Regions from separate parts of the Serratia sp. NA_13 genome, predicted to be linked through region 3. Evidence: predicted binding sites of a transcription regulator. Region 3 holds the regulator's gene; each other region holds the start of a gene.
The links. Region 3 encodes PhoB, which activates phosphate uptake and scavenging genes when phosphate is short. Its sites were predicted from a motif close to CTGTCATAAAACTGNCNNAT; they were not measured.

Region 1: pstS (phosphate ABC transporter substrate-binding protein PstS) is a predicted target of PhoB. The motif match lies at 6,961-6,980, and genes of this name have one in related genera.
Region 2: opgB (phosphatidylglycerol--membrane-oligosaccharide glycerophosphotransferase) is a predicted target of PhoB. The motif match lies at 6,777-6,796, and genes of this name have one in related genera.

The regions. Positions count from the first base shown of each region.
Region 1 covers NZ_JBQZFV010000013.1:23,430-34,242, forward strand. The annotation lists gene atpG (F0F1 ATP synthase subunit gamma) at 1-782, shown strand, start outside; gene atpD (F0F1 ATP synthase subunit beta) at 815-2,197, shown strand; gene ACUTSU_RS17065 (F0F1 ATP synthase subunit epsilon) at 2,218-2,637, shown strand; gene glmU (bifunctional UDP-N-acetylglucosamine diphosphorylase/glucosamine-1-phosphate N-acetyltransferase GlmU) at 2,934-4,307, shown strand; gene glmS (glutamine--fructose-6-phosphate transaminase (isomerizing)) at 4,584-6,413, shown strand; gene ACUTSU_RS17080 (hypothetical protein) at 6,459-6,839, opposite strand; gene pstS (phosphate ABC transporter substrate-binding protein PstS) at 7,057-8,097, shown strand; gene pstC (phosphate ABC transporter permease PstC) at 8,190-9,146, shown strand; gene pstA (phosphate ABC transporter permease PstA) at 9,148-10,038, shown strand; gene pstB (phosphate ABC transporter ATP-binding protein PstB) at 10,087-10,813, shown strand, end outside.
Region 2 covers NZ_JBQZFV010000003.1:92,259-103,071, reverse strand. The annotation lists gene gap (type I glyceraldehyde-3-phosphate dehydrogenase) at 38-1,048, opposite strand; gene ACUTSU_RS07150 (GlxA family transcriptional regulator) at 1,127-2,101, opposite strand; gene ACUTSU_RS07145 (LLM class flavin-dependent oxidoreductase) at 2,179-3,201, opposite strand; TPP riboswitch at 3,372-3,474, shown strand; gene ACUTSU_RS07140 (TenA family protein) at 3,537-4,217, shown strand; gene ACUTSU_RS07135 (ABC transporter ATP-binding protein) at 4,214-4,969, shown strand; gene ACUTSU_RS07130 (ABC transporter permease) at 4,966-5,736, shown strand; gene ACUTSU_RS07125 (ABC transporter substrate-binding protein) at 5,750-6,685, shown strand; gene opgB (phosphatidylglycerol--membrane-oligosaccharide glycerophosphotransferase) at 6,957-9,260, shown strand; gene ACUTSU_RS07115 (AMP nucleosidase) at 9,412-10,813, shown strand, end outside.
Region 3 covers NZ_JBQZFV010000002.1:131,375-142,187, forward strand. The annotation lists gene sbcC (exonuclease subunit SbcC) at 1-333, opposite strand, end outside; gene sbcD (exonuclease subunit SbcD) at 330-1,562, opposite strand; gene phoB (phosphate response regulator transcription factor PhoB) at 1,764-2,453, shown strand; gene phoR (phosphate regulon sensor histidine kinase PhoR) at 2,478-3,794, shown strand; gene ACUTSU_RS04155 (PstS family phosphate ABC transporter substrate-binding protein) at 3,811-4,749, shown strand; partial or broken gene ACUTSU_RS04160 (5-methyltetrahydropteroyltriglutamate--homocysteine S-methyltransferase) at 5,051-5,239, shown strand; gene brnQ (branched-chain amino acid transport system II carrier protein) at 5,686-7,005, shown strand; gene proY (proline-specific permease ProY) at 7,077-8,483, shown strand; gene ACUTSU_RS04175 (hypothetical protein) at 8,517-8,780, opposite strand; gene ACUTSU_RS04180 (mechanosensitive ion channel family protein) at 8,930-10,177, opposite strand; gene malZ (maltodextrin glucosidase) at 10,426-10,813, shown strand, end outside.

The DNA of each region.
Region 1 (10,813 bases), on a different contig from region 3:
CCGCCTCCAAAATGCGTAAATCGCAGGAACGCATGGCGGCCAGCCGTCCTTATGCAGAGACCATGCGCAAAGTGATTGGTCACCTTGCGTTGGGTAATCTGGAATATAAGCACCCGTACCTGGATGAGCGTGATGTTAAGCGCGTCGGGTATCTGGTGGTGTCTACTGACCGTGGTCTCTGTGGTGGCTTGAACATTAACCTGTTCAAGCGGCTGTTGGCAGAGATGAAAGGCTGGTCCGAAAAAGGTGTCGAAACTGATTTGGCACTGATTGGCTCTAAAGCCGCTTCTTTCTTTGGTTCCGTGGGTGGCAACGTGGTTGCCCAGGTCACCGGCATGGGGGATAACCCTTCCCTGTCGGAGCTGATCGGACCGGTGAAAGTGATGCTGCAAGCCTACGACGAAGGTCGTTTGGACAAGTTGTACATTGTCAGTAACAAATTTATCAATACGATGTCCCAAGAACCACAGATCGTTCAGTTGCTGCCGTTGCCGCCTGCCGATGACGGTGAGCTGAAGAAAAAATCTTGGGATTACCTGTATGAACCCGATCCAAAAGTGCTGCTTGATACCTTGCTGCGTCGCTATGTGGAATCTCAGGTTTATCAGGGCGTCGTGGAAAACCTGGCCAGCGAGCAGGCCGCACGAATGGTAGCGATGAAAGCCGCAACCGATAACGGCGGTAGCCTGATCAAAGAGCTGCAGTTGGTATACAACAAGGCTCGTCAGGCCAGCATCACTCAGGAACTCACCGAGATCGTTTCGGGAGCCTCCGCGGTTTAAGCTAGGTTTACGAATTACGTAGAGGATTCAAGATGGCTACTGGAAAGATTATCCAGGTAATCGGCGCCGTAGTGGACGTCGAGTTCCCTCAGGATGCCGTACCAAAAGTGTACAACGCTCTTGAGGTAGAAAACGGTGCCAATAAGCTGGTGCTGGAAGTTCAGCAACAGTTGGGCGGTGGCGTGGTTCGCTGTATCGCAATGGGGACCTCTGATGGTCTGCGTCGCGGTCTGAAAGTTACTGACCTGGACCACCCAATTGAAGTACCGGTAGGTAAAGCTACCCTGGGCCGTATCATGAACGTATTGGGTGAACCAATCGACATGAAGGGCGATATCGGCGAAGAAGAACGTTGGGCGATTCACCGTCCGGCGCCAAGCTACGAAGATTTGGCCAACTCCCAGGATCTGCTGGAAACCGGTATCAAGGTAATGGACCTGATCTGCCCGTTCGCCAAGGGGGGTAAAGTCGGTCTGTTCGGTGGTGCTGGTGTTGGTAAAACCGTAAACATGATGGAGCTGATCCGTAACATCGCGATCGAGCACTCCGGTTATTCTGTGTTTGCGGGCGTGGGTGAGCGTACTCGTGAGGGTAACGACTTCTACCACGAAATGAACGACTCCAACGTACTGGACAAAGTATCCCTGGTTTACGGCCAGATGAACGAGCCACCGGGTAACCGTCTGCGCGTTGCTCTGACCGGTCTGACCATGGCGGAGAAATTCCGTGACGAAGGCCGTGACGTTCTGCTGTTCGTTGATAACATCTACCGTTATACCCTGGCCGGTACCGAAGTGTCCGCACTTCTGGGCCGTATGCCATCGGCGGTAGGTTATCAGCCAACGCTGGCGGAAGAGATGGGTGTTCTGCAAGAACGTATCACCTCTACCAAGACCGGTTCAATCACTTCCGTACAGGCCGTTTACGTCCCTGCGGATGACTTGACTGACCCGTCACCAGCCACCACCTTTGCTCACTTGGATGCAACTGTGGTACTGAGCCGTAATATCGCTTCTCTGGGTATCTACCCGGCCGTTGACCCGCTGGATTCTACCAGCCGTCAGCTGGATCCGCTGGTAGTTGGCCAGGAGCACTACGATGTAGCGCGTGGCGTGCAGTCGATTCTGCAACGCTATCAGGAACTGAAAGATATTATCGCAATCCTGGGTATGGACGAGCTGTCTGAAGAAGACAAACTGGTTGTATCCCGTGCGCGTAAAATCCAACGCTTCCTGTCTCAGCCGTTCTTCGTGGCAGAAGTCTTCACCGGTTCTCCGGGCAAGTTCGTATCGCTGAAAGACACCATCCGTGGTTTCAAAGGCATTATGGACGGCGACTATGACCACCTGCCTGAACAAGCGTTCTACATGGTTGGCACCATTGAAGAAGCAGTGGAAAAAGCCAAGAAACTGTAACGTCTTGAGAGGAGGGTGATATGGCTATGACTTACCATCTGGATGTAGTCAGCGCGGAAAAACATATGTTTTCCGGCCTGGTGCAAAAGATCCAGGTGACAGGTAGCGAAGGCGAACTGGGGATTTTCCCTGGTCATGCGCCGCTGCTGACTGCCATCAAGCCTGGCATGGTGCGTATTGTTAAACAACACGGTGAAGAAGAGTTCATCTACCTGTCCGGCGGTATCCTTGAGGTACAACCGAGCGTGGTCACCGTGCTGGCTGACACTGCTATCCGTGGAACGGACCTCGACGAAGCGAGAGCGCTGGAAGCTAAGCGTAGAGCTGAAGAACATATCAGTAGCTCTCATGGCGATGTCGACTATGCTCAGGCATCTGCAGAACTGGCGAAAGCGATCGCAAAACTGCGCGTTATCGAGCTCACCAGAAGATCGATGTAATATTTTGGCGCGTGCATAACGCAGCCAAAATTAAGAAAGCGGCCTATTGGGTCGCTTTTTTTTTGTTTTAAAATAAGCCTGATACCCCGGCAGGCATTGTGAGGTATAACCTTCAATAGCGGCTGGAAATGTCGCCGATCGCCGACAGTTATCCCCACCGTCGGGTTACTGGATCGTTAACTTCGGCATGCCTAGTGCCCCAAGGCCTGAGCTGGGTTCGTGCAGAGAAATATGTAGTAATATCGTCACTAAAGGGTTCTACTTTCGTCTATTAAAATGGAGTTATCAGGTTGCTTATGTCGAACAGCGCAATGAGTGTGGTGATCCTCGCCGCGGGCAAGGGAACACGCATGTATTCCGATCTTCCCAAGGTGTTACATCCGTTGGCCGGCAAGCCGATGGTGCAGCACGTCATTGATGCCGCGATGAAACTGGGCGCGAAAAACGTCCATCTGGTGTACGGCCATGGCGGTGACTTGCTGAAAAATACCCTGACCGATGGTGCACTGAACTGGGTGCTGCAGGCCGAGCAATTGGGTACCGGCCATGCCATGCAGCAGGCTGCCCCGCATTTTGCCGATGATGAAGACGTGCTGATGCTGTACGGCGACGTCCCGCTGATTTCTGTCGATACTTTGCAGCGTCTGATGGCCGCGAAGCCCCTGGGCGGTATTGGTCTGCTGACGGTGAAGCTGGCTGACCCGAGTGGTTACGGTCGTATCGTGCGTGAGAACGACCAGGTGGTGGGGATTGTTGAGCATAAAGATGCCAGCGAGGCCCAGCGCCAAATCAATGAAATCAACACCGGTATTCTGGTGGCCAACGGCCGCGATCTCAAGCGCTGGCTGGGGATGTTGAACAACGACAACGCGCAGGGTGAATTCTACATCACTGATATCATTGCGCTGGCCCATGCCGACGGCAAGAAAATTGAAGCCGTGCATCCATCACGCCTGAGTGAAGTGGAAGGCGTGAATAACCGCCTGCAACTGTCGCGGCTTGAGCGTATCTATCAGGCAGAACAGTCTGAAAAATTACTGTTGGCCGGCGTAATGCTGCTGGATCCGGCGCGTTTTGACCTGCGCGGGGAACTTGTGCACGGCCGCGACATCTCTATTGATGCCAACGTCATTATTGAAGGCACGGTCAAGCTCGGGGATCGGGTGAAAATCGGTGCTGGCTGCGTGTTGAAAAACTGCGTGATCGGCGATGACTGCGAAATCAGCCCGTACAGCGTGCTGGAAGATGCCGTGCTGGCTGCGGAATGCACCGTGGGTCCCTTTGCCCGCTTGCGTCCAGGTGCCGAGCTGGCGGTGGGCGCCCATGTTGGTAACTTCGTCGAAATGAAAAAGGCGCGTTTGGGCAAAGGCTCTAAAGCGGGTCATCTGAGCTACCTGGGTGATGCCGAGATTGGCGACGATGTGAATATCGGTGCCGGTACCATCACCTGTAACTATGATGGTGCCAATAAGCATAAAACCATTATCGGCGACGGCGTGTTTGTCGGTTCCGACACCCAGCTGGTGGCGCCAGTGTCTGTCGGCAAAGGTTCTACCATTGCCGCCGGCACTACGGTAACCCGTGATATCGGTGAAGATGAACTGGTACTGAGCCGCGTCAAGCAGGTGCATATCCAGGGCTGGCAACGTCCGGTGAAAAAGAAGTCATAGTGTGTTTTGCGTTGGGCTCCATTCACGAGCCCAATACAAAACATAAAAGTCCTCAATAGATTTCGAGTTGCTGCTAGGCGGCAAGAGTGTGAATTCCCTGGAGCTTAGTTCACTAAGTGACTGGGATAAGCACTCGCAGCCAACAACGCAGCAGCTCGAAAGATGAAGAGGATAAGCCCCACTATCTACAGGCTCGGGGCTGCACGGTAAAAACCGGCAAAATCAGGTCAAGACATCGAAAGCGCCCCGAAAGGCGTTTAATTAGGAATACAACTGATGTGTGGAATTGTAGGCGCAGTAGCGCAACGTGATATTGCAGAGATTCTGTTGGAAGGGTTACGCCGTCTTGAATACCGTGGCTACGACTCAGCCGGTTTGGCGGTGGTGGATGCTGAAGGTAACGTCAGCCGTTTACGTCGCGTCGGCAAAGTCAATAAACTGGCCGAAGCCGCTGAACAACATGAATTGCATGGGGGCACCGGTATTGCTCACACCCGCTGGGCAACGCACGGTGAACCTACCGAAGCTAACGCGCACCCGCATGTTTCTGATTACATTACGGTGGTGCATAACGGCATCATCGAAAACCACGAGCCGCTGCGTGAACTGCTGATCGAACGCGGTTATCACTTCAGCTCTGAAACCGATACCGAGGTGATTGCTCACCTGGTGCATTGGGAACAGCGTCAGGGGGGCACCTTACTGGAAGTGGTTCAGCGCGTGATCCCTCAGTTGCGTGGTGCATACGGCACTGTGGTGATGGACAGCCGTGACCCAAGCGTGCTGGTGGCAGCACGCTCCGGCAGCCCATTGGTTATCGGCCGTGGCGTGGGTGAAAACTTCCTGGCTTCCGATCAACTGGCACTGCTGCCGGTAACCCGTCGTTTTATCTTCCTGGAAGAAGGTGATGTGGTGGAGATGACTCGCCGCACCGTCAACATTTTCGATAAACAGGGCAACGCCGTTGAGCGTCCTGAAATCGAATCTCAGGTGCAGTACGACGCCGGTGACAAAGGCGCTTACCGCCACTACATGCAAAAAGAGATCTACGAACAGCCACTCGCGTTGAAGAACACCTTGGAAGGGCGTTTCAGCCATGGCCAAATCAACCTGAGCGAGCTGGGTCCGCGTGCTGACGAACTGTTGGCGAAGGTACAGCACGTGCAAATCATTGCCTGTGGGACTTCTTACCACTCCGGCATGGTTGCCCGCTATTGGTTCGAATCGCTGGCCGGCGTGCCTTGCGACGTGGAAATCGCGTCAGAATTCCGCTATCGCAAATCTGCCGTGCGTCCGGGCAGTCTGATCATAACGTTGTCGCAGTCCGGTGAAACTGCCGATACGCTGGCGGCACTGCGCCTATCGAAGGAGCTGGGTTACCTCGGTTCACTAGCCGTGTGTAACGTGGCCGGTTCTTCATTGGTTCGTGAATCCGATCTGGCTCTGATGACCAAAGCCGGCACCGAAATTGGTGTTGCTTCCACCAAGGCGTTTACTACCCAGCTTGCGGTGCTGTTGATGCTGGTGGCACGTTTGGGTCGTCTGAAAGGCATGGCGGAAAGCGTGGAGCATGAAATCGTGCACGGCCTGCAGGCGCTGCCGGCGCGTATCGAACAGATGCTGTCGCTGGACAAAAACATTGAAGCGTTGGCGGAAGGCTTCTCCGACAAGCATCACGCGTTGTTCCTCGGCCGTGGCGATCAGTACCCGATCGCTATGGAAGGTGCACTGAAGCTCAAAGAGATCTCCTATATTCACGCAGAGGCCTATGCGGCTGGTGAGCTAAAGCATGGTCCGCTGGCGTTGATCGATGCCGATATGCCGGTGATCGTGGTGGCGCCGAACAATGAACTGTTGGAAAAGCTGAAGTCCAACATTGAAGAAGTGCGCGCGCGCGGTGGCCAGTTGTACGTGTTCGCCGATCAGGATGCGGGTTTCGTCAGCAGCGAAGGCATGACTATCATCCCGTTGCCGCACGTCGAAGAAATCGTGGCTCCGATCTTCTACACCGTGCCGTTGCAGCTGCTGTCCTACCACGTGGCACTGATCAAAGGCACAGACGTTGACCAGCCGCGCAACCTGGCGAAATCTGTCACGGTAGAGTAACTCGCTGTTATGTTCGAAAAGCCGGCCTGAGCGCCGGCTTTTTTATCATTTAATCTTGTTATGCAGCTCTTGTACCGAGCGTTTCAGATCGCTGATTTCGCTTTGGGCATTGTCTTGCCCTTGTAACTTACGTTTCAGATTGTCGATCTCGCTGTTTTGATTTCGATTCTCGCGTTCCATATCGCTCAGCTTGTCTTGCAGTTTCTTGATGGTCTGTTCCTGAAGCCTTAATTGTTCTTTGAATCCGTCTAAATCTCTGAGCTCATAATTAGAAATAATGTAACCTTGGTCGTAATGGCTCCAAAGAAGGATGTTATCGGTACTGCCACTCGATTGCTTGCTGCGCTGTAATCCATCCGCCGCCGTGGCGTTGGCCATAGCCAGAAAATAAAGGCTAACCGTTGACAAGATAAGTATTTTTTTCATATGCAGTCCCTTTGCCTGGATGAGGTATAACAGAATGTTTCAGGTGAAATAATAGCCTAATCAAGATGTTAATTGCACTTTTGGTTTTTTGTAATATAACTGTCACATTTCGTACATTTTACTGTCACCAAACTGTCCTATTTTCCCTCCTGCAGCAATACTTACTCTGATGAAAACGACTTGAAGTCGATTTTTGAATATCCCATTAGGAGGGATTATGAAACTGATGCGTACCACCGTCGCCAGTATTGTGGCAGCGACTTTCTCCCTGACCGCCGTGTCCGCGTTCGCTGCTGCTAGCCTGACCGGTGCAGGTGCGACATTCCCCGCTCCGGTTTATGCCAAGTGGGCAGATTCTTATCAGAAAGAAACCGGCAACAAAGTTAACTATCAGGGCATCGGCTCATCTGGTGGCGTGAAGCAAATCATCGCCAACACCGTTGACTTTGGTGCTTCTGATGCGCCGTTGACTGAAGAAAAACTGGCTGCTGATGGCCTGTTCCAGTTCCCTACCGTGATCGGTGGTGTGGTGCTGGCAGTTAACATCCCGGGCATCAAATCCGGTGAGCTGACCCTGGACGGTAAAACTCTGGGCGATATCTATCTGGGTAACGTGAAGAAATGGAACGACCCGGCGATCACCAAGCTCAACCCTGGCGTTAAGCTGCCGGATCAGAACATTGCCGTTGTCCGTCGTGCTGATGGTTCAGGCACCTCGTTCGTGTTCACCAGCTACCTGTCTAAAGCCAACGCGCAGTGGAAAGAGAAAATCGGCGCAGGCTCTACCGTTAACTGGCCAACCGGTTTGGGCGGCAAGGGTAACGACGGCATCGCAGCCTTCGTACAACGTCTGCCAGGCTCTATCGGCTACGTGGAATACGCTTACGCCAAGCAGAACAACCTAGCTTACACCAAGCTGATTTCTGCCGATGGCAAGCCGGTCAGTCCGACTGAAGAGAGCTTCAGCAACGCGGCTAAAGGCGTGGACTGGAGCAAGACCTTCGCACAGGACCTGACTGACCAGAAAGGTGATAACGCCTGGCCAATCACTTCTACCACCTTCATCCTGGTGCACAAAGAGCAGAAAAACCCGGCTCAGGGTACCGAAGTGCTGAAGTTCTTTGACTGGGCGTACAAAACTGGCGCCAAGCAGGCTAATGACCTGGATTACGCCACTCTGCCGAAAGAAGTGATCGAGCAGGTGCGTGCAGCATGGAAAACCAACGTAAAAGACAGTTCTGGTAAAGCGCTGTACTAACAACGCAGGGGCGCGTGATTCGGCGCGCCCCACTCAGTTTTTCAGGGCCTGACTCATGTTAGGCCTGCCAGGGTTAAAACAGAGAGTGATCTATGGCTGAGTACAAGCCGACCATGAAAGCACCGAGTAAAAATGGTGACGTCATCTTCAGCGCGCTGGTTAAACTGGCAGCGCTGATTACCTTATTGTTGCTGGGCGGCATTATTGTTTCGCTGGTCTTCGCCTCCTGGCCGAGCATCCAGAAATTCGGTTTCTCCTTCCTGTGGACCAAAGAGTGGGACGCGCCTGCCGAACAGTTCGGTGCGCTGGTGCCCATCTACGGCACCGTAGTGACCTCGCTGATCGCACTGATTATCGCCGTACCCGTCAGCTTTGGTATTGCCCTGTTCCTGACCGAGTTGGCACCAAACTGGCTGCGACGCCCACTGGGTATCGCCATTGAGCTGCTGGCGGCAATCCCAAGTATCGTTTACGGCATGTGGGGCCTGTTCGTGTTTGCTCCGCTGTTTGCCGAATATTTCCAGACTCCGGTTGGCGATGTGCTGTCCGGCATTCCGATTGTCGGTGAGCTGTTCTCTGGCCCGGCATTCGGTATCGGTATTCTGGCTGCCGGGGTGATCCTGGCGATTATGATTATTCCTTACATCGCCGCTGTGATGCGCGATGTGTTCGAACAGACCCCGGTGATGATGAAAGAGTCGGCCTATGGCATTGGCTGCACCACCTGGGAAGTGATCTGGCGTATCGTGCTGCCGTTTACCAAAAATGGCGTGATTGGTGGTGTGATGCTGGGGTTGGGCCGCGCGCTGGGGGAAACCATGGCGGTGACCTTTATCATCGGTAACACCTACCAGCTCGACAGCGCTTCACTGTATATGCCGGGCAACAGTATTACCTCTGCGCTGGCCAACGAATTCGCCGAAGCGGAGTCTGGGGTTCACACCGCAGCGTTGATGGAGCTGGGCCTGATCCTGTTTGTTATCACCTTTATCGTCCTGGCGCTGTCGAAGTTGATGGTGATGCGTCTGGCCAAGAAGGAGGGACGCTAACGTGGCGACTATGGAAATGCAAAACAACCTGGCGCTGTTGGAAAGCCGTCGCAAAATGCAGGCCTGGCGCCGTCAGAAAAACCGTCTGGCACTGTTCTTGTCGATGGCGACCATGGTGTTTGGCCTGTTCTGGCTGGTGTGGATCCTGTTTTCCACCGTGACCAAAGGCATCGACGGCATGTCGCTGGCGCTGTTCACCGAAATGACCCCGCCGCCGAACACCGCGGGTGGCGGCCTGGCTAACGCCATCGCTGGTAGCGGGCTGTTGATCATGTGGGCTACGGTGTTTGGTACGCCGCTGGGCATTATGGCCGGCATTTACCTGGCGGAATACGGCCGTAAATCCTGGCTGGCGGAAGTCATCCGCTTTATTAACGACATCCTGTTATCAGCACCGTCGATTGTCGTGGGCCTGTTCGTCTACACCATTGTGGTGGCGAAGATGCAGCATTTCTCCGGTTGGGCCGGGATCATCGCACTGGCGCTGTTACAGGTGCCAATCGTGATTCGAACGACTGAAAACATGCTGAAACTGGTGCCGGATACGCTGCGTGAAGCTGCTTACGCGCTGGGTACGCCGAAATGGCGCATGATTTCCGCCATCACGCTGAAAGCCTCGGTCTCCGGCATTATCACCGGCGTGCTGCTGGCAATTGCGCGTATCGCCGGGGAAACCGCACCGCTGCTGTTTACCTCGCTGTCTAATCAGTTCTGGAGCACCGACCTGATGCAGCCGATCGCCAACCTGCCGGTGACCATTTTCAAATTCGCCATGAGCCCGTTCGCCGAATGGCAAGAGCTGGCCTGGGCCGGGGTGCTGTTGATTACCCTGTGTGTACTGGTACTGAATATCTTGGCGCGCGTAGTTTTCGCCAAGCAAAAGCATTCATAAAATTTTGAGCGCGGCCCAGGCGGCGCTGATGAAAAGAGAGAAGTCTTGATGAGTATGGTTAACGACGCTTCCAGCAGCAAAATTCAGGTACGCGATCTGAACTTCTACTATGGCAAATTCCATGCGCTGAAAAATATCACGCTGGATATCGCCAAGAACAAGGTCACCGCGTTTATCGGCCCATCCGGTTGTGGCAAATCAACGCTGCTGCGCACTTTCAACAAGATGTATCAGTTGTACCCTGAGCAGCGTGCAGAAGGCGGCATTCTGCTGGATGGGCAGAACATTCTGACCGACAACTCGGATATCGCCCTGCTGCGTGCCAAGGTCGGCATGGTGTTCCAGAAGCCGACGCCATTCCCTATGTCGATTTACGACAATATCGCCTTCGGTGTACGTCTGTTTGAAAAGCTGTCGCGTGCCGACATGGATGAGCGCGTGCAGTGGGCTCTGACCAAGGCGGCATTGTGGAACGAAACCAAGGACAAGCTGCACCAGAGCGGTTACAGCCTGTCCGGCGGCCAGCAGCAGCGCCTGTGTATCGCCCGCGGTATCGCTATTCGTCCGGACGTCTTATTGCTCGATGAGCCTTGCTCGGCGCTGGATCCGATTTCCACCGGTAAAATTGAAGAGTTGATCAGCGAACTGAAGTCTGACTACACCGTGGTGATCGTAACCCACAACATGCAACAGGCCGCACGTTGCTCTGACTCCACGGCTTTTATGTATCTGGGCGAACTGATCGAGTTCAGTGATACTGATACCCTGTTCACCG
Region 2 (10,813 bases), on a different contig from region 3:
CAATCTGAGGGGCGCAGCATGCAGCGCCCCTACTCTTCTACAAACCGCGTTTTTCCATCAAAACCGCCAGATCGACCAGACGGTTAGAGAACCCCCACTCGTTGTCGTACCAGGCGAGGATCTTGACCAAATTACCGCCAATCACCAGCGTGGAAAGTCCATCAATTACCGACGAACGCGGGTCGCCTCTATAATCACTGGACACCAAAGGCTCATCGCTGTAGCCAAGAATATCCTTGAGAGGGCCGGATTCGGCAGCCTGGCGGAAAGCCGCGTTGATCTCTTCGGCCGTCACTTCACGTTTCAGCGTGACCGTTAAGTCCACGATAGACACTACCGGTACCGGCACCCGCAGCGAGTAACCGGTCAGGCGACCGTCCAGCTCTGGGATCACCTTGCCGAGCGCTTTGGCGGCGCCGCTGGAATAAGGCACAATCGACTCCGCTGCGGCACGGGCACCGCGCAGGTCTTTTTCCGGTTGGTCATGCAGCGCCTGGCTATTGGTGTAGGCATGGGTGGTATTCATCAAACCGTATTCAATACCGAATGCCTGATGCAATACCTGGGCGGCAGGGGCCAGGCCGTTAGTGGTACAGCTGCCGTTGCTGACCACAAAATGTTTGGCCGGATCGTATTGCTGATGGTTAACACCCAGCACCAGCGTAATATCATCGTCCTTGCCCGGTGCCGAGATAATGACTCGCTTTGCACCGCCTTGGGTGATGTGCACTTCGGCCTTGGCTTTGTCGGTGAAGAAGCCCGTCGCCTCAATCACCACCTCAACCCCCACGCTGCTCCATGGGATAGCAGCCGGATCTCTTTCGGAGAAAACATGAATCGGCCGACCATCGAGCAGCAACTGGTTCTCACCGGCTTCGACGCTGGCTGCCAGAGTGCCTGAAAGCGAATCGTATTTCAGCAGGTGCGCCAGGGTTTTGCTGTCGGTCAAATCATTGATTGCCACCACCTGAAAATCACTGCGCCCTAACGCCGCACGCAACACGTTCCTGCCGATCCTGCCGAATCCATTAATGCCCACTTTGACCATGATCTACTCCTTCATTATTGGCTCTGTCACCAATTTAAACCGGGAGAGAAATGACGAAAAGGACGTTCATAGATCAATTTAGGCCAATGTGCGGGAATGAAAACGCTCGCGGTACTCGGTAGGTGAGAGCTGCAAATGCCGCTCAAAAACGCGCCGCAGATTGAGGCCATTACCAAACCCACAGTTGATGGCGATTTGCTCAATACCTTCCGCACTCTGCTCCAGGCGTTGCCGGGCCAGATATAAACGCCCTTCTTCGACAAATTTGGCAGGAGAGAGCCCGGTCTCACGCGTGAACACCCGGGTAAAATTTCGCGGACTCATGGCGACCCGTTCCGCCAATTTATCTACGGAAAGATCTTCCGCCAGGTTTTCCAGGATCCACGACTGGAGATCGCGGATTGGGCCAGGGGTTTTAGCCTGATTTAAAGGGTAACGGCTGAACTGCGCCTGGCCGCCGGGCCGACGAAGGAACATCACCAGATCTTGCGCCACTTCGCGCGCCTGAACAAAACCATAGTCGTCTTCCACCAGCGCCAGAGTGAGATCGAAGCCGGAACTGACCCCGCCGGAAGTCCAGACAGAGCCATCCTGCACGTACAACGGCCCATTTTCGACCTGCACTTTTGGGAAACGCGTCTGCAAGGTTTCCAGCAAGCGCCAATGGGTGGTCGCCCGGCGTCCATCCAGTAAACCGGCTTCGGCCAGCAGCAACGCCCCACCGCACACCGACGCAATACGTCGCGCCTGGGGTGCGGCACGCCGCAGCCAGTCGACAACGTAGGCACTTTCTTCTTCGGTCGCGCCTTTTCCGGTCACTATGATGGTGTCGCGTTCCTGCTCAGGGTCGAGATCCGAGAGACGATGGTCGGCCAGCAGATTCAAACCGGACGAACCATGGACTACCCGGTGAGATTGCGTGGTGGCCAGCGACATCCGGTAGAGCGGAGCATCGTTGGGCCTCAAGCGATTGGCTTGCATCAGAATGTCGGCGATGCCTGCCGACTCAAATAACATGCCCCCTTCGGGGACGATAATCAGAAAGTTATGCATGTCCTTAAAATACAAAATGAGCAAAATAAGTCAATCCCGCCTCCATAGAGGCTGGCAGGCTTTGGGTTAGCAACCTATCAGCGCCAGTCCAGCGCCGGTGCAATATGCTTGAGGATCGACTCAATCACATGGGCGTTATAGTCCACACCCAACTGGTTTGGCACGGTCAATAGCAAGGTGTCCGCTTCGGCAATGGCTTCGTCCTGCGCCAGCTGTTTGATCAACAGTTCCGGCTCGGCGGCATAACTGCGGCCGAATATCGCCCGGGTCTGATCGCCGATGTAGCCCACCTGATCGCCCTCCTGCCCGCTGTTGCCAAAATAGTTGCGATCCCGCTGATCCATCAGCGCAAAGATGCTGCGGCTGACCGACACCCGTGGCTCTCGTTTATGCCCTGCCAGCTTCCAGGCCTCGCGGTAAGCGCGGATCTGTTTGGCCTGCTGCACATGGAACGGCTCGCCGGTTTCGTCGTTTTTCAGCGTCGAACTTTGCAGGTTCATCCCCAGTTTCGCGGCCCAAACTGCCGTGGCGTCTGAGCTGGCCCCCCACCAGATGCGATCCCGCAGGCCGGCGGAGAAAGGTTCAACGCGCAGTAGGCCGGGAGGATTAGGGAACATCGGTTGCGGGCTGGGTTCGGCAAAGCCTTCGCCACGCAGCGCGTCCAGCAGCACTTCGGTATGTCGACGGGCCATATCGGCTTCGGTCTCGCCGTCGGCAGGCGTGTAGCCAAAGTATCGCCAGCCATCAATCACCTGCTCGGGAGAACCGCGACTGATGCCAAGCTGCAAACGTCCACCTGAAATCAGGTCGGCGGCTCCGGCATCTTCAACCATATACAGCGGGTTTTCATAGCGCATGTCGATCACACCGGTACCAATCTCAATACGCTGGGTTTTGGCACCGATGGCAGCCAACAGCGGGAATGGCGAGCCAAGCTGGCGGGCAAAGTGATGCACGCGGAAATAGGCTCCATCCGCCCCCAGTTCTTCTGCCGCGACGGCAAGATCGATCGATTGCAGCAACGCATCGCTGGCCGAGCGGGTGCCCGACTGTGACGAAGGCGTCCAGTGGCCAAAAGAGAGAAATCCAATTTTCTTCATGGGTAGTGTCCTTAGGTTCAATTATGACCGGATTACAGTGACAAATATGCCCCCTGTCAGGCCAGAAAAATTGTCTTCGACCGCACTAAACGAACCGTTTTTGGCAGAGAAATCCCTCCGGACTTCCCCCCGCCCAAGCATTGTAATCAAAAAGTAAATATCGTATAACAGGCTCCTCCGAGGGGTGTCCTGTAATGGGCTGAGATGGCGCAAGCCGAACCCTTTGAACCTGATCTGGGTCATGCCAGCGAAGGGACGGGTCGGCAATCACGCTATCAGTCATTGCCTGTTCATACCTCAGCGCGCCCGGATCTCCACTTACTTTTGGAGGTCCCATGTTTACTCCCCAATTCAACGACGGTCTTTACGGACAACTGCGCCTGCACGCCGGTAGCCACTGGCAGGACTATGTCGCTCACCCCTTTATTCAGCAACTGGCCGCCGGTACGCTGCCCGAACCTGCTTTCCGCCGCTATCTGACCCAGGACTATCTGTTCCTGATCCACTTTGCCCGCGCCTACGCCCTGCTGGTCAGCAAACTGCGCACCCTGCCGGAGATGCGCACGGCCACCGCTTCGCTCAATGCAATCGTGGCCGAGCTGCCTTTGCATCTGGCCTATTGCGCCGACTGGGGCCTCAGCGAGCCGCAGATTGCCGCCGAGCCAGAAGCCGCGGAAACCCTCAATTACACCCGCTATGTGCTCGATATCGGCCATTCCGGGGATGCGCTCGACCTGCTGGCGGCGCTGTTGCCCTGCGTCGCTGGCTATGCCGAGATTGGCCTGCGACTGCTGAACGATCCTGCCACGATGATGGCAGGCAACCCCTACGCTTCGTGGATCCGCAACTATGGCGATCCGGGCTACCTGGCCGGGGTGCAGGCCGCACTCGATCTGCTGGAAAACGTCGGCCGCCAGCGCGGTGCAGAAAGCCGCCTGGGTGAACTGTCAGCGATTTTCACCACCGCCACACGGCTGGAATCCGCCTTCTGGCAAATGGGGCTGAATGCCCAATGAGTATAGTCAACGCACAGCACCATGGCGTGCGGCCAGGTATTCAGGTGCGGGATTTAACCCTGCGTTTTGGCCAACAGGTGATTTTCGACCGACTTAGTTTCGATATCGCAGGCGGCAACTTTGTTGCCCTGCTCGGTGCCAGCGGTGCGGGCAAAACCAGCCTGTTGAAGATTATTGCCGGGCTGGTAAAACCCACCTCCGGCTCGGTTGCCGGCAGCGATGGCCTGCCGATTGCCGGGCGCATCGCTTATATGGGGCAAAAGGATTTTCTCTACCCGTGGCTGACCATTGACCAAAACATCAGTCTCGGCGCGCGGCTGCGCGGTGAAAAGGTCGACCGGTCCTGGGCCGAGCACCTGCGGGAACGCGTGGGGCTGAGTGGTTATGGCAATGCCTTGCCTGCTGCGCTGTCCGGTGGCATGCGCCAGCGTGCCGCCATCGCCCGAACCCTGTATGAACGCCAGCCGATTGTGCTGATGGATGAGCCTTTCTCGGCGCTGGATACCATCACCCGCGCCATGATCCAGCAACTGGCCGCCGAACTGCTGGCGCAGCACACCGTATTGCTGATTACCCACGACCCAATGGAAGCCTGCCGTCTCAGCCATCATCTGCTGGTACTGTCCCGCTATCCCGCCGGTATTGACGATAGCCATGTTATCGAAGGGTTTCCGCCGCGCGCACCGGACGATCCTCAACTGCTGAAAAGCCAGAGCGAGCTGTTGTTGCAGCTGGTGAGGGCCGCCGGATGAAACCCCAGATTGAAAGCCGTCTATCGCGGATGCGTCGCAGCCTGACGGTGTTTGCCGGCCTACTATTGCTGTGGGGACTGGTCACGCTGGGCGATATTCCGGCCTTTCTGCTGCCTTCCCCCTCTTCAGTAGCGCAGGCGCTGTGGAACGACCGGGCTTATCTCGGTTACCACACGCTGATCACCGCCGCTGAAATTGCCTGCGGCCTGCTGGCCGGGGTATTGCTCGGCACCGTACTGGCGCTGTGCATGATTTATTCCCCGCAGCTGCAACGCTGGCTAATGCCGCTGGTGCTGACCAGCCAGGCAATCCCGGTGTTTGCACTGGCCCCGCTGTTGGTGCTGTGGTTCGGTTTTGGCATCAGCGCCAAGGTGGTGATGGCCGTGTTGGTGATCTTCTTCCCGGTCACCTCAGCCTTCTTCGACGGACTGCGTCGGGTCAATAACGATTATCTCGATTTGGCCCGCACCCTGCGCGCTTCTCCCTGGGCGCAACTGCGGCACGTGCGGCTGATGGCGGCGCTGCCGGCCTTGGGTTCCGGGCTGCGCATGGCCGCCGCCGTCGCCCCGATCGGCGCGATCATCGGTGAATGGGTCGGCTCGGCGGAAGGGCTGGGGTACGTAATGCTGAACGCCAACGCGCGCATGCAGACCGACGTCTGTTTTGCCGCGCTGTTTATTCTGGTGCTGATGACCGTCCTGCTTTGGCTAACGGTGGACGCGCTGCTGCTGCGCCTGATTGACTGGGCGCCGGAAAATGACTGTTAACAAGGGATCGACAATGATTAAAAACACCCTGTGCGGACTGATGCTCTGCACTACGCTGGCCGGGCAAGCCACCGCCGCAGAAAAACTGACGCTGGTGCTTGACTGGTATATCAACCCCGATCACGCGCCGATTATGGTGGCCGAGCAGATCGGCGCCTTCAAGGCAGAAGGCCTGGACGTTAAGATTGTACCGCCTTCCGATCCGGCGCTACCACCACGGTTGGTGGCGGCAAAACAGGCCGATCTGGCCATCACCTATCAGCCGCAGTTGCATTTCTTTGCCGATCAGGGCCTGCCGCTGATGCGCGTGGGTACCCTGATTGATTCACCGCTCAATACTGTGATCACGCTGGATAAAAGCATCACCAGCCCCGCGGGGCTGAAGGGCAAGAAAATCGGTTACTCGGTCAGTGGTATCGAGCAGGCCACGCTGGCAACCATGTTCAAGCATGAACACCTCAACCCTGATGACGGTAAGTTGCTCAACGTTAATTTCCAGCTGACCAGCGCCCTGCTGGCAGGTCAGGTTGATGCAGTGATTGGCGGATACCGTAATATCGAGGCGCTGGAGCTAAAGTTGCAAGGCAAGGATCCGGTGGTGTTTAACGTGGAAGACTACGGCGTTCCGGTGTACGACGAACTGATTATCGTCGCCAATCGCGACGCGGTAGGCGAGCCGAAAATCAAAAAATTCCTCACGGCGCTGAAAAAAGGCAATGATTACCTACAGGCTCACCCACAGGAAAGCTGGCTGGCATTCGCCAAGGCACACCCGGAACTGAATACCGCGTTGAACAAACAGGCCTGGCAAGTCAGCCTGCCGCTGTTCGCCCGCGATCCGGCCAGGCTGGATAAAACGCGCTATCAGGCCTATGAACAGTTCCTGTTCGACAATAAGCTGATTAAGAAAATCACCCCGGTAGAGCAGTATGCGGTGGAGCTGAATTAAGGGAGCGCATTATTGGTCTGCTTCCCCTCCCCCTGACCCTCTCCCCAAGGAGAGGGCATATTTCGCGTACTGCTGCTCACAGACGTGATTGGTGTCACAGTAATGTCACAAAAAAACACCAATCGCACTCCGCCGCTGCTGGGCAGTACAAACACGCATTGACCCTGATGCTTTCAATGCGCTATACCCTTCCTCTTTCGCGCTGTGCGCGGATCAACGACGTTTGTCAGAGCAGCTAAGTTTTTCTTTTTAATCAGACAGGGTACGGTGGATGGTTTCAGCATTAATTTCGTTTGCACTTTTTTTAGCCTCAATTCTCATCTACCGGACCCGGGCCGCCGCCAACCGCTGGTGGCTTGCCGCCCTGCTGACGCTGCTGGGCAGCTATCTGATCCTTAACGTGGTGCTGATCGCCAGTAACTACTTTACCGGCGATGGTATTACCGATGCGGTACTCTACACCCTGACCAGCAGCCTGAAAGGCGCCGGCGTCGGTAAATACCTGCTGCCGTTTATCGGCCTGTTGGCGGTGCTGACGCTAATCTTCGCCGTGCTGACCTGGAGCCTGGTGCGGCGCAAGGCAAAAAGCAGCAGCAGGGTTTATAGTGTGATCGCCGTGCTGCTGGCGCTGTTTTCCGTTGGCACCACCCCGGCCTTTCAGGATATCTCCTTGCTGGTCAGAAGTCAGATTAGCGGTGATACCGCCGATTTTGATACCTATTACAAAGCGCCAAAAAAGAGCGTTCAGGGTAAAGCGCCGAACCTGGTGTATATCTATGCCGAAAGCCTGGAAAGAACCTACCTGGATGCGGATCTCTTCCCCGGCCTGACCGACGAGCTGAACCAACACCGCGCAAACAGTATCGATTTCAGCAACACCCAACAGTTGCCCGGCACCGGCTATACCATCGCCGGTATGGTGTCCTCACAGTGCGGTATCCCGCTGTTTGCGCCGTTTGACGGCAATGCCTCCAGCGCCGTATCCACCTTTTATCCGGAAAACGTCTGCCTGGGCGACGTGCTGAAATCCGCCGGCTACGACAACTACTTTTATCAGGGGGCCGAACTGGCCTTCGCTGGCAAAGATACCTTCCTGAAATCGCATGGCTTTGACCATGCTTACGGCTTTAAAGAATTGCGTGGGCAGGTCAGCGACCCGAGCTACAAAAATGACTGGGGCTGGTACGACGATACCGTGCTGGATCTGGTGTTCGACAAGTTTGTCGAGTTGTCCAAACAGAATAAAAAGTTTTCGCTGTTTGCGCTGACCGTCGACACCCATCACCCGGACGGTTTTATCTCCGCCAGTTGCAGCAAAAAGTCGTTCAGTTGGCAGAACAAAGAAAACCGCTCGCTAAGCGCGGTGGCCTGCAGCCAGCAACACATCGCGGCGCTGATCGACAAAATCAAAGCGTCCGAGTACTTCAAAAACACCGTTATCGTGGTGTCTTCGGACCATCTGGCGATGAATAACACCGCCTATGACATTCTGACCAAACAAAAACGCCGCAACCTGTTCTTTATTATCGACGGCACTCACCCGCAGACCGCGCTGCATAACGAGAAACGCAGCACGCTGGACAACGGTGCCACGGTGCTGGACGTGATGGGCGGCGATAACTACATTGGCCTTGGCCGCAGCAGCCTGTCCAGCCCAACGCTGGCCACCGTGTTCCTGAATATCGATGAGAAAATCAACGGCTGGAAACCGGCGGTGGTGAAGCAATGGGGCTTCCCGAACAGCATCAGCAACTTTAATCTGGATAATCAGGGTAGCCGTTTTAGCTTCTCGGGTATCACCTTTAAGGTGCCGTTTATCCTGAAGGTGACGGACAACAAAATTGAGCCGATGTTTAACGTTTATCTGTCCACACCGCTGAAAAAACAGCTCGCCGGTTTGGGGGCAGGAGAAAAATTCGTCTGGGTCGACAAGTGCTATGAAATTGGCCGGGTGTGGGCGCCTGAACTGGCGCTGAGCACCGAAACCTGCGTGGCCTCAGGCAATCTGGCCGCCCCACCGCAGATTGTGCAGGCCAAAGGGGGCAACTACCGTGGCAAGGTCAACTTTAGCGGCCCAGAGGCGGACAGCGTGGCCGCTTATCAAAATGCCGTCGAGCGGCTGAAAGTGGATGATGCCGCTGTTAAATATCACGCGGATGCCATCGCCTTTATGCTACCGGGCATGCCGGAGCAGGTTAAGGCGATCACCGGTGTTGCCGCCATCGAGGATTGGGGCCGCTGGTCGGACGCCAATCTGGCCCCGACGGTAAGCATCGACTACGTCGACCCACTGCCTTCGGCCTTTGATCTGGTGCTACGCGCACGCGCCTACGGCAAAAACATCGGCGAACCGATTTCGGTACGCGTCGGTGATCAGGAGCAGTTTGTGACGCTCAGCAAACAGGACACCACCGTGACGTTGCGTTTTGATAACCCTGGCGGCGCGCAGAACATCAGCATCACCCCTCCGGCACCGACCGAGCCGCAGGAAGGGGCCAGCGGCGGCTTTACGCCGAAAAAACTGGGTATTGGCCTGGTCTCGCTGAAGGTCGAACAGGCTTCGCCTTCCTCCTGATAACCACATCGCCGCAGCAGGCATCCTGTTGCGGCGTTTTCTTTTGCTTCAACAAAGCTTTTGCGCTCATCTTCGGCTAACCTGTTGCTGTGAATTGATTTCGGCATCCGCCTGCCTCCCGCCGCGTAATCGGGAGAACCAAGGAGAAAGTATGAGCAGTCAGCAATCCGGCACCGGCCTTACCCCCACGCAGGCGATCGATAAACTGGAAGCGCTGTATGACGCCTCGGTTGAAGCGCTGCGTCAGGCCGTGGGCGACTTTATCAGTCATGGCGGCCTGCCCGACATGCAAGCTCGCACCAGCGGGCTGTTTGTTTATCCGGAACTACGCGTCAGCTGGGACGGCACCTCGCCCGGGCAGACCAAAACTCGCGCCTACGGCCGTTTCACTCATACCGGCTGTTACACCACCACCATTACCCGCCCGCAGCTGTTTCGCCACTATCTGACCGAACAATTGACTCTGCTGGCGAATGAGTACAATGCGCATATCGAAGTGCGGCCGTCACAACAGGAAATTCCTTTCCCCTACGTGATCGATGGCTCCAACCTGATGCTGGATCGTTCGATGAGTGCCAGTCTGGCACAACATTTCCCTACCACCGAATTGGCGCAAATTGGTGACGAAACCGCTGACGGTCTGTTCAACGCCACCAGCACCTTCCCGCTTTCGCATTTTGACGCACTGCGGGCCGATTTTTCACTGGCGCGGCTGCGGCATTACACCGGCACCCCGGTAGAACATTTTCAACCCTTCGTGCTGTTCACCAACTACACCCGCTACGTGGATGAGTTTGTGCGCTGGGCCTGTGCCGAGATAGCCGATCCGGCCAGCCCCTATATTGCACTGTCCAGTGCCGGTGGCATCTATATCACGCCGGAAACCACCGCGCCGGATCAGGCAGTGTCTGACTTGGCCTGGAAGAACCACCAGATGCCGGCCTACCATCTGATTTCTCGCACCGGCCAGGGCATCACTTTGATCAATATCGGCGTCGGCCCGTCCAACGCCAAGACCATCTGCGACCATCTGGCGGTGTTGCGCCCCAGTGCCTGGCTGATGATCGGCCACTGCGGCGGCCTGCGCGAAAGTCAGTCGATTGGCGACTACGTGCTGGCCCACGCCTACCTGCGTGACGATCATGTGCTGGATTCGGTGCTGCCGCCGGACATCCCAATCCCCAGCATTGCCGAAGTGCAGCGCGCGCTGTACGACGCCACCAAAATGGTCAGTGGCATGCCAGGTGAAGAGGTCAAACAACGCCTGCGTACCGGGACCGTGGTCACCACCGACGATCGCAACTGGGAACTGCGCTATTCCGCCTCGGCGCTGCGCTTTAACCTCAGCCGCGCAGTGGCGGTAGATATGGAAAGCGCTACCATCGCCGCTCAGGGTTACCGGTTCCGGGTGCCTTACGGCACATTGCTGTGCGTGTCCGACAAACCGCTGCACGGCGAAATTAAACTGCCTGGGCAGGCCAACCGCTTCTATGAAGGCGCGATCTCGGAACACCTGCAGATAGGCATTTGCGCTATCGACCTGCTGCGCGCAG
Region 3 (10,813 bases):
CGGTGCCTGCAGGTTACCGTCTGGGGCATTTTTGGCACGGCGCTGGCTCCAGAAGGCGCGGTAGCCGACCCCTTTGACTTCAAATTCGACCTCAGCCAGCGATTCGGCGGTGTGGCGCGTCATCAGCTCGTTCTGACTCGGCGTGACGTTTAGCCGCGGCGTCTGGTGATACAGCGCCAGGCAGATAGCATCCAGCAGGGTGGTTTTTCCTGCGCCGGTGGGTCCGGTGATGGCGAATAACCCATTGCTGGCAAAGGGTTCGGCAGTAAAGTCGATTTTCCATTCGCCCTGCAGGGAATTGAGGTTTTTTAACCTCAGGCTGAGGATTTTCATTGGCTCGGCTCCTGGTCGTTGTGCCGCACGGACTCGACCACCTGCTGGAACATTTGGCTCATTCGTTGCCGACGTTGTTCGGCCATTTCAGGCTCCTGCGCCAGCCGCCGCTCGAACACCTCGTTGACGCTCAGTTCGTTGAGCGTTTCCTTGTCCTGCTGTTCAATGGCCTGACGTCGCTGTTCTTTGCTGCGGCGCAACAGCACCACTTCTACCGGCAGTTGATCGGCCAGTAACTGGATGCGGCGCTGAATGTCGCTAAGGTAGTCCTGTGTTGCCACTTCAATGTCCAGCCACACCGGGAATTCGCCTTGATAATCGGCGAACTGCTGCAATTGTTGCTCGATCTGTGCCAAATCACCTTTGATAAGCTGCATCGGTTGGAAGCTGGGGATCTCCAGCGCAGTGATCTGTTGCAGAGCGTCCGCGCTGAAATCCACCATAAATACGCTTTTGGCTTTGCCCAATTCGTCAAAACTGAGAGGGATCGGCGAGCCGCTGTAGCGAATATGCTCGGATTTAGCGACGTTCTGCGCGCGGTGAATATGACCCAGTGCGATGTAGTCAGCCGGCGGAAAGGCCTGCGCGGGGAAGGCGTCCAGCGTGCCAATGTAGATATCGCGTACCGAATCGGAGGTGGTGACGCCCACGGTGGTCAGATGGCCGGTGGCAATAATCGGCAGTGGCAAGCCCAGTGAATCACGACGTGTACAGGCCGCCTGATACAGCTTTTGATAATGGTCGGCGATAGCCTCTTGCAGCGCCTGCTGTTTTTGCACTCCGGACTCGCCGGCGCGGCTGGAGAGCAGATCGCGTGGGCGCAGGAAAGGGATGGCACACAGCACCGCACCCGGCTGACCGTCGCGCTGATTCAACACCAGAATTTGTTGTTCGGTTTCGCTCTGCGCGTTGGCAATCACGGTGGTATTCAGGCAGGAAAGCAATTCACGCGACTCATTCAAGGTTGCCACGGAGTCGTGGTTGCCGCCCAGCACCACCAACTGGCAACCGGTGCGCTGCAGTTCCACCACGAAACGGTTATACAGCTCGCGGGCATAACTTGGCGGCGAACCAGTATCGAACAGGTCCCCGGCGACGATCAGCGCATCCACCTGCTGTTGCTCGATTTGCTCAATCAGCCAGCGCAGAAAAGCCTGATGTTCGGCGGCGCGGCTTTTGGTGAAAAAAAACTGGCCAAGATGCCAGTCAGAGGTGTGGATCAGGCGCATGACACTCCCGGGGCGATAGGGTAATGGCGGGGATTATAAAGGGAATATGATGTTTCTGCGTGATTAGAAATAATCGCTATGCTTACTGCCTGTAACAGGCAGGTTTTTTCAAGGCTATTTATTTCATAAATCTGTCACAAAACTGACGCATAATGGCGCCCGCAATCAACTGTGATCGCTAACACATTGGCAGGATTGACGATGGCAAGACGCATACTGGTGGTGGAAGACGAAGCGCCGATCCGTGAGATGGTGTGCTTTGTGTTGGAACAGAATGGTTACCAACCGTTGGAAGCTGAGGATTATGACAGCGCAGTGACGCGCCTGTCTGAGCCGTTCCCTGATTTAGTGTTGCTCGACTGGATGTTACCCGGAGGTTCCGGCATTCAGTTTATTAAACATATGAAGCGTGAAGCTATGACCCGCGATATTCCGGTGATGATGCTGACCGCTCGCGGTGAAGAAGAAGACCGTGTCCGTGGCCTGGAAGTTGGGGCGGATGATTACATCACTAAACCTTTCTCGCCGAAGGAGCTGGTGGCGCGCATCAAGGCGGTAATGCGCCGCATTTCACCGATGGCGGTGGAAGAAGTGATTGAAATGCAAGGGCTGAGCCTGGATCCTTCCTCACACCGGGTGATGGCCAACGAGCAGGCGCTGGATATGGGGCCGACCGAGTTCAAATTGCTGCACTTCTTTATGACTCATCCAGAGCGTGTTTATAGCCGCGAACAGTTGCTTAATCACGTCTGGGGCACTAACGTTTATGTGGAAGACCGCACCGTTGACGTGCATATCCGTCGGCTCCGTAAGGCGTTAGAGACCAGTGGTCATGACAAAATGGTTCAAACCGTTCGGGGCACCGGCTACCGATTCTCAACGCGTTATTGATCGCGACGCGCTGGAGAATATGCCGTGCTAGAACGTCTATCCTGGAAGAGGCTGGCCCTGGAGCTGGCCCTTTTCTGCTTGCCTGCCTTACTGCTGGGGCTGATTTTCGGTTATCTGCCTTGGTTGCTACTGGCCGCCGTGCTGGCGGCGCTGGCATGGAATTTCTACAACCAACTCAAACTTTCCCACTGGCTGTGGGTTGACCGCAGCATGACGCCGCCACCCGGGCGCTGGAGCTGGGAACCGCTGTTTTACGGCCTGTATCAGATGCAGCAGCGTAATCGCCGTCGGCGGCGTGAGCTGGCGCTGTTGATCAAACGCTTCCGCAGCGGCGCGGAATCGCTGCCCGATGCGGTAGTGATGACCACCGTCGAAGGCAATATCTTCTGGTGTAACGGTTTGGCGCAGCACCTGCTGGGCTTCCGCTGGCCGGAAGACAATGGTCAGCACATCCTTAACCTGCTGCGTTATCCGGAGTTCAGTCATTATCTGCAACAGCAGGAGTTTTCCCGTCCGTTGACGTTGCAGTTGAACAATGAGCACTACGTCGAATTCCGCGTGATGCCTTATTCCGAAGGGCAATTACTGATGGTAGCGCGTGATGTCACCCAAATGCGCCAGCTGGAAGGCGCGCGACGTAACTTCTTCGCCAACGTCAGCCACGAGCTGCGTACCCCGCTCACGGTGTTGCAGGGCTATCTGGAGATGATGAGCGACGAAGAGTTGGATGGCTCGCTGCGCGGCAAAGCGCTGGGCACCATGCAAGAGCAGACCCGGCGTATGGATGGGCTGGTCAAACAGCTGCTGACGCTATCGCGCATTGAGGCGGCACCTAACGTCGATATGAACGAACGGGTAGATATCCCGCTGATGTTGCGGGTGTTGCAACGCGAAGCGCAGTCGCTGAGCAGCGGCAACCATGAGATTAGCTTCCGGGTGAACGAACAGCTCAAGGTGTTCGGCAACGATGACCAACTGCGCAGCGCGGTATCAAACCTGGTGTACAATGCCGTCAATCACACGCCAAAGGGCACCAATATTGAGGTGAGCTGGCAACAGACGCCAAACGGTGCGCAGTTCCAGGTCAGTGATAATGGGCCGGGCATCGCCGCCGAGCATATTCCGCGCCTGACCGAACGTTTCTATCGTGTCGACAAAGCCCGTTCACGCCAGACTGGCGGCAGTGGGTTGGGGCTGGCGATCGTCAAGCATGCGCTCAGCCACCATGACGCGCGGCTGGAGATCCTCAGTGAGCAGGGCATTGGCACCCGATTCATCTTTACCTTGCCTAACCGGTTGATTGTTCCCGCAGCTTTGTCAGAGAATGCGGTGAAAAATTAACGCGCGAGAGGCTGGTATGATCCGAATGATCCGAGGGCTGTTGCTTTGCCTGGCGCTGCTGGCGAGCCGTGGCGCGTTAGCGCAGCCGGATGGTATGCTGTCCGGCAACCTGTCGAGCGTCGGCTCCGATACGCTGGCGAACCTGATGGCGCTATGGGCACAAGACTTCAGCCAGCATTATCCCAACGTTAATTTGCAGATCCAGGCCGCAGGCTCTTCAACTGCGCCGACCGCTTTGGCTGCGGGGGCCGCGCAATTGGGGCCGATGAGTCGGCCGATGAAGGCGGCGGAAGTGTCGGCATTCGAACACCGCTATGGCTATGCGCCGCTGGCAGTGCCGGTCGCCGTCGATGCGCTGGTGGTGTTGGTCCATCAGGACAACCCGCTACGCGGTCTTAATTTGCAGCAGCTTGACCGAATTTTCTCCGCTACCCTGCGCTGTGGTGAAAACCAGCCGGTGACGCGTTGGGGGGAATTGGGGCTGAAAGGCGATTGGCAGCAGCGTGCGCTGCAACGCTTTGGGCGTAATTCGGCATCCGGCACCTATGGCTATTTCAAACTGCGTGCGCTGTGTGGCGGAGACTTTATGCCACGGGTCAATGAACTGCCCGGTTCTGCCTCGGTGGTGCAGGCGGTGGCCGGTTCGCTGAACAGTATCGGTTACGCCAGCATTGGCTTTCGCGCCAGCGGTGTGCGGCTGTTGCCGCTGGCCGAGTCCGGCGAGAATTATGTTGTCCCCAACGACGTCAACGTGCGCAACGGTAGCTATCCATTGTCGCGCTACCTGTATATTTACATTAACAAAGCGCCCAACCAGCCGTTGGAGCCGCTGACCGCCGCATTTCTCGATCGCGTGCTTTCCGACACCGGGCAAAACCTGGTGAACCATGACGGCTATCTGCCGCTGCCTGCTGCTACTTTGCAGAAAACCCGTCAGGCGTTAGGTCTGCAATAAATTTCCCTCGGGGCGTTGATTTGCCCTCAACATGAATTTCTCATCGCTACCGATGAAAATTCTTCTATTACTGCCCGGCAGTCGCTATGACAGGATACCTTCTATCCATTTAGAAGTCTGGATGTCCATAATGGCCTGGCGTAATAATTCAAACTGTCAATTACTGTGGTAAAGGCCCGATCTTTTACCTGCTTACCGGGAGTCATAATATGTGCGATTGCAACCACGCTTTCACGCTGACGTTGTCGGCAGTCTGTTGCGCCCCGCAGCGCTGAAAACTGCTCGTCAACAGTTTCAACGAGGCGAAATTGACGCTCCTGAACAGGTGAAACAGCGTCTTGAGGAGGCCGCGCAGTTTGTCGACCATAGCCAACTTTGCCTCAGCACCCAGTGCGGTTTTGCCTCGACCGAAGAGGGCAACAGCCTGAGTGAATCACAGCAGTGGAATAAACTGCAAAGCGTGGTGAATATCGTCCGGCAGGTTTGGTAGTAGCGAAAAATTCGTTCAGACCGCGCGAAAACTGGCTGTTTATTGGCGTTTTCGCGCGGTGGTTAACCATAGGATTCACGTTTTGTGAATGCGTTGCTCAAAAATGATACAAATCATGTATTGTATATTTATTGATAGCCACTATGATCGACTGGTGTGGGAAGATTATCTGGTCTATAACTCTGCTTTTTGTCATGCGTCTTGCCTTACAACGCTATAAACGTTTAACTTAGCCCTCGTTGTCGGACTAAACCTCCATTTATAACTCCTAAAACTCTGCCCATCATCATGAGTGGTCACTTTCGAATAAGGACAAAACGGCGGACGTTATGCGTTTTCTGCTCTTATTGGTCTCGCGATGAAATGGCAAGCCGGCAACCGGGTGGTGCATCACGCTACCACCTATTGGGCACTTTTTTTCATTTGAACAGGCAACACGACATCATATGAGTCATCGTTTAACGTCAAAAGATATTATCGCATTGGGTTTTATGACCTTTGCCTTATTCGTCGGCGCCGGGAACATCATTTTCCCGCCGATGGTCGGTTTACAGTCCGGTGAGCACGTCTGGACTGCAGCTATCGGCTTCCTGATCACTGCGGTCGGTCTACCGGTGATGACGGTGATCGCGCTGGCTCGTGTCGGTGGCGGCATTGACGCCCTGAGTACGCCAATTGGACGTCGCGCCGGTCTGCTGCTGGCGACCGTCTGCTATCTGGCCGTCGGCCCGCTATTCGCTACCCCGCGTACCGCGACCGTCTCCTTTGAAGTGGGTATTGCACCGCTGACCGGTGATGGCGCCATGCCGCTGTTTATTTACAGCCTGGTATATTTCGCGCTGGTGATCGGCATCTCTTTGTATCCGGGCCGCTTGCTCGATACCGTCGGCCACGTACTGGCACCGCTGAAAATTGTTGCGCTGGGCGCGCTGGGTATTGCCGCGCTGGCCTGGCCTGCGGGCACGCCAATTCCGGCGACCGAGGTTTATCAGAACGTTCCATTCTCTAGCGGCTTCGTTAACGGCTATCTGACCATGGATACGCTGGGCGCACTGGTCTTCGGCATTGTCATCGTTAACGCCGCGCGTTCCCGTGGTGTGAAGGATGCCAAATTACTGACGCGTTACACCATTCTGGCGGGCCTGATCGCCGGTGTCGGTCTGACGCTGGTTTACCTGAGCCTGTTCAAGCTGGGTTCCGGTAGTGGCGTGCTGGTGCCGGATGCCACTAATGGTGCGGTGATCCTGCATGCCTACGTACAGAATACTTTCGGCGGTCTGGGTAGCTTCTTCCTGGCGGCGCTGATCTTTATCGCCTGTATGGTGACTGCGGTTGGCCTGACCTGCGCCTGTGCTGAGTTCTTTGCCCAATACCTGCCGTTCTCTTACAAGACGCTGGTGTTCATTTTGGGCCTGTTCTCGATGCTGGTTTCCAACCTGGGCCTGAGCCATCTGATCCAGATCTCTATCCCGGTACTGACCGCGATTTATCCGCCATGTATCGTGCTGGTGGTGCTGAGTTTCACTCAGCGCTGGTGGAACAGCGCACCGCGTATCATCGCGCCGGTGATGTTAGTCAGCCTGTTGTTTGGTATCCTTGACGCGGTGAAAGCGTCTACCTTCCAGCATTTCCTGCCGGATTGGACCAATCACCTGCCATTGGCGGTTCAGGGACTGGCATGGTTGCCGCCGTCGCTGCTGATGCTGGTGCTGGTCGCAATTTATGACCGGGTTTGTTCGCGTTCTGAAGTGACCGCGCACTCCTAATTCCCCGGCTAAATTTTGGGCCACGGACTTGTCCGTGGCTTTTTTACGTTTAAAAAACACGGGTTATCTTCATGCAACAACAGTCACCCGCCGCTCCTGCGGCCAATAAGCTGAAACGCGGCCTCAGTACGCGCCACATTCGCTTTATGGCGCTGGGCTCGGCTATCGGCACCGGTCTGTTCTACGGTTCGGCGGACGCCATTAAAATGGCCGGCCCGAGCGTTCTGCTGGCCTACCTGATTGGCGGTATTGTCGCCTTTATCATCATGCGCGCGCTGGGCGAGATGTCGGTCAACAACCCGCAGGCCAGCTCGTTTTCACGTTATGCGCAGGACTATCTTGGCCCGATGGCCGGATATATCACTGGCTGGACTTACTGTTTTGAAATCCTGATCGTTGCGATTGCCGACGTAACGGCGTTCGGTATCTATATGGGGATTTGGTTTCCAGAGGTGCCGCATTGGATTTGGGTGCTGAGCGTGGTGCTGGTGATTGGTGCCATCAACCTGATGAGCGTGAAGGTATTCGGTGAGCTGGAGTTTTGGTTCTCGTTCTTTAAAGTGGCCACCATTATCATCATGATTGCTGCCGGTATCGGTATCATCATCTGGGGGATTGGCAACGGCGGGCAGCCTACCGGTATCCATAACCTGTGGTCTAACGGCGGCTTCTTCAGTAACGGCTTTATTGGCATGATCTTGTCGTTGCAGTTGGTGATGTTTGCCTACGGCGGCATCGAAATTATCGGTATCACCGCCGGTGAAGCCAAAGATCCGAAAAGCTCGATTCCCAAGGCCATCAACTCGGTGCCGTGGCGTATTCTGGTGTTCTACGTCGGTACGCTGTTCGTCATTATGTCGATTTACCCATGGAACCAGGTGGGGACTAATGGCAGCCCGTTCGTGCTGACCTTCCAGCACATGGGCATTACCGTGGCGGCAGGGATCCTTAATTTTGTGGTGATCACCGCGTCGCTGTCAGCGATTAACAGCGATGTGTTTGGCGTTGGCCGCATGCTGCACGGCATGGCTGAACAGGGCCATGCGCCGAAGATATTCAGCAAGGTCTCCAAACGCGGTATTCCGTGGGTTACGGTGGTGGTGATGATGCTGGCGCTGTTGCTGGCGGTGTATCTCAACTACATCATGCCGGAAAACGTGTTCCTGGTGATTGCCTCCCTGGCGACCTTTGCCACCGTGTGGGTGTGGATCATGATCCTGTTCTCGCAGATTGCCTTCCGTCGTAGCCTGAGTAAAGAGCAGGTGAAAAACCTGACCTTCCCGCTGCGCGGCGGCGTATTTACCTCGGTGGTGGCGATCATCTTCCTGGTGTTTATCATCGGTCTGATTGGCTACTTCCCAACCACCCGCGTATCGCTGTATGCCGGTCTGGTCTGGGTAGTGGTGCTCTTGGCGGGGTACTACTTCAAGCTCAACCACCAGAAGAAACTGGCAGCGCTGGTGCAGCAGCAGGACTGAAAATGAAAACACCGGCCATGCGCCGGTGTTTTTTTATCGATTTTCCTCGGGTTCATCGTCGCCGGAGGCGCGAGCCTCAATGCGCGGGCTGCTGTCGCTGAGGCGTTCTTCATTCTCGTCGCCTGCCGCGCGTGCCAGCATCTCGCTGATATCCTGCATGTTACGGCTTAGGGTACTGAGTGCCGGCTGCAAGGTTTGGCTCATACGGCTTTCGTCCAGCGAGGCGTTGTGCAAGCAGCCAATAAACATCAGGGCGGCCAACAAGCTAAACAGCCGGTGGCGTAGTGGTTTCAGCAATCCTCTTTTCCTTCAGCGGGAATCAATCAATGCATTAACGCTGTTTTTATGCTGAAAGAAAAGCGGACTGAGACATCCGTTGCTCCTGGGTTGAGAGTCATTTCAGGCGGAAACAGTTACGTCAGCTTGCGTCAGGAAATCTCTGCCGTTTACCGCATTTGGCTGAGCATGCTGCGCATGTCGTTGCCGGTTGGCGTTTGATGTACCCGCAGGTCGAATTCGTTAATCACCGCCAGAATATGGTCAAAAATATCCGATTGAATACTTTCGTATTCCGCCCAGACTGTGGTGTTGGTGAAGGCATAAATTTCCAACGGCAATCCTTCTGGCAGCGGGGCCAACTGACGCACCATCAGCGTCATATTCTGGTGAATATTTGGGTGGGCGCGCAGGTACGCCACCAGATACGCGCGCAGCGTACCCAGATTGGTCAGGCGTCGTCCGTTGAGTGGGGAACTGAGATCGCCGGCAATCTGCTGGTTATGTTGACTCAACTCCTGTGTTTTATCGTTCAGATAACGTTGCAGCAGCGGATTGCGGTTCAGCCGCTGTTGCTCTTCATCCGACAGGAAATGGACGCTGGTGGTATCGATATTGATACTACGCTTGATGCGGCGTCCGCCGGATTCCGACATGGAACGCCAGTTTTTAAAGGAGTCGGAAATCAGCGCGTAGGTTGGAATGGTGGTGACGGTATTATCCCAGTTACGCACTTTTACCGTGGTCAGGCCGATGTCGGTGACCGCGCCGTCCGCGCCGTACTTCGGCATCTCCAGCCAGTCGCCGATGGTCAGCATATCGTTGGCAGAAAGCTGAATACCGGCCACCAGACCGAGGATCGGATCTTTAAACACCAACATTAGCACGGCGGTCATCGCCCCCAGGCCGCTGAGCAGCAGCAATGGCGACTTGCCCATCAGCAGGGAGACGATCATGATGCCAATCAGAATGGCGGCTATCAGCTTGAGCCCCTGGAAAATACCGCGCAACGGCAACTGGTTTGAAATCGGGCTTTGGCGTAGCATCGCCAACAGCGTATCGAGCAGGGAAAACAACGACAGCAGAGTGAAGCCCATGATCCACACCTGGGCGGCGGTGACGATAACCGCCTGCGTCTGGCCACCGGCGTGTAACCACAGCACCGCCTGCAGATTAATGATCACCCCCTGTAATAACAACGCCATACGCTGAAACAGTTTGTACTGGGTGATTGCCTGCTGCCAGACGCGCTGCGATTGCTGGCCACGGCGCTGGATCGCCTTCAGCACCACGCGGTGCAGCACCAGATGGATTGCCACCGAAATCAGGACGATCAGCCCCAGCACCATCAGCAGAGACATTACCCCACTAAATTCCAGCCCGAACTTCTCCAGCCACAGGGTTATCTGTTGTTGCATTGCCGCTCCTTTAAAAATGTGCAAAAAATATCCGATAGATTCTAAACACGTTAGCCTAATGGCTGCGGGGCGTAATGTGCGTCTTTTTACCCTTTTTTACATAGGGTTGCCGCTGACCGACTATCTCCACCCCCCGACTCCTCCCCGAGTTAACCGGCAAGAGAGGAGGGGGACTGGCACTCAACGTGGCATTGTTCGTGGCATTGAATAACGTCGTCGATTTCGTTTTGTACAGCAGGAGGAAAGTCATGCTTAACGCCTGGCATCAACCGGCCCCACCCTTCGTGGTGAAGAAGGGGCAGCGCTTGGATATCACGCTGTGGTTACAGGGTGATGATTTGCCCGAACGGGTATTTTTACGCGCCGAACCTGATAATGAAGAATGGCTGTTGATCATGAAAACTCAGCAGGTGGAAGGTTTTCACCGCTATCAGGCCAGTTTGACGCTCAATGAAGGTGAGCCAACCCGTCGTTACTGTTTCAAACTGGTTTGGGCCGATCGTCAGCAATGGTTCGGCCCCCAGGGCTGGTCAGTGACACCGCCGGGGCAGTTGACACAGTTTGCGGTCGACGTGCCCGATAGCAGCCCGGCCTGGGTGGCGGATCAGATCTTTTATCAAATTTTCCCCGATCGTT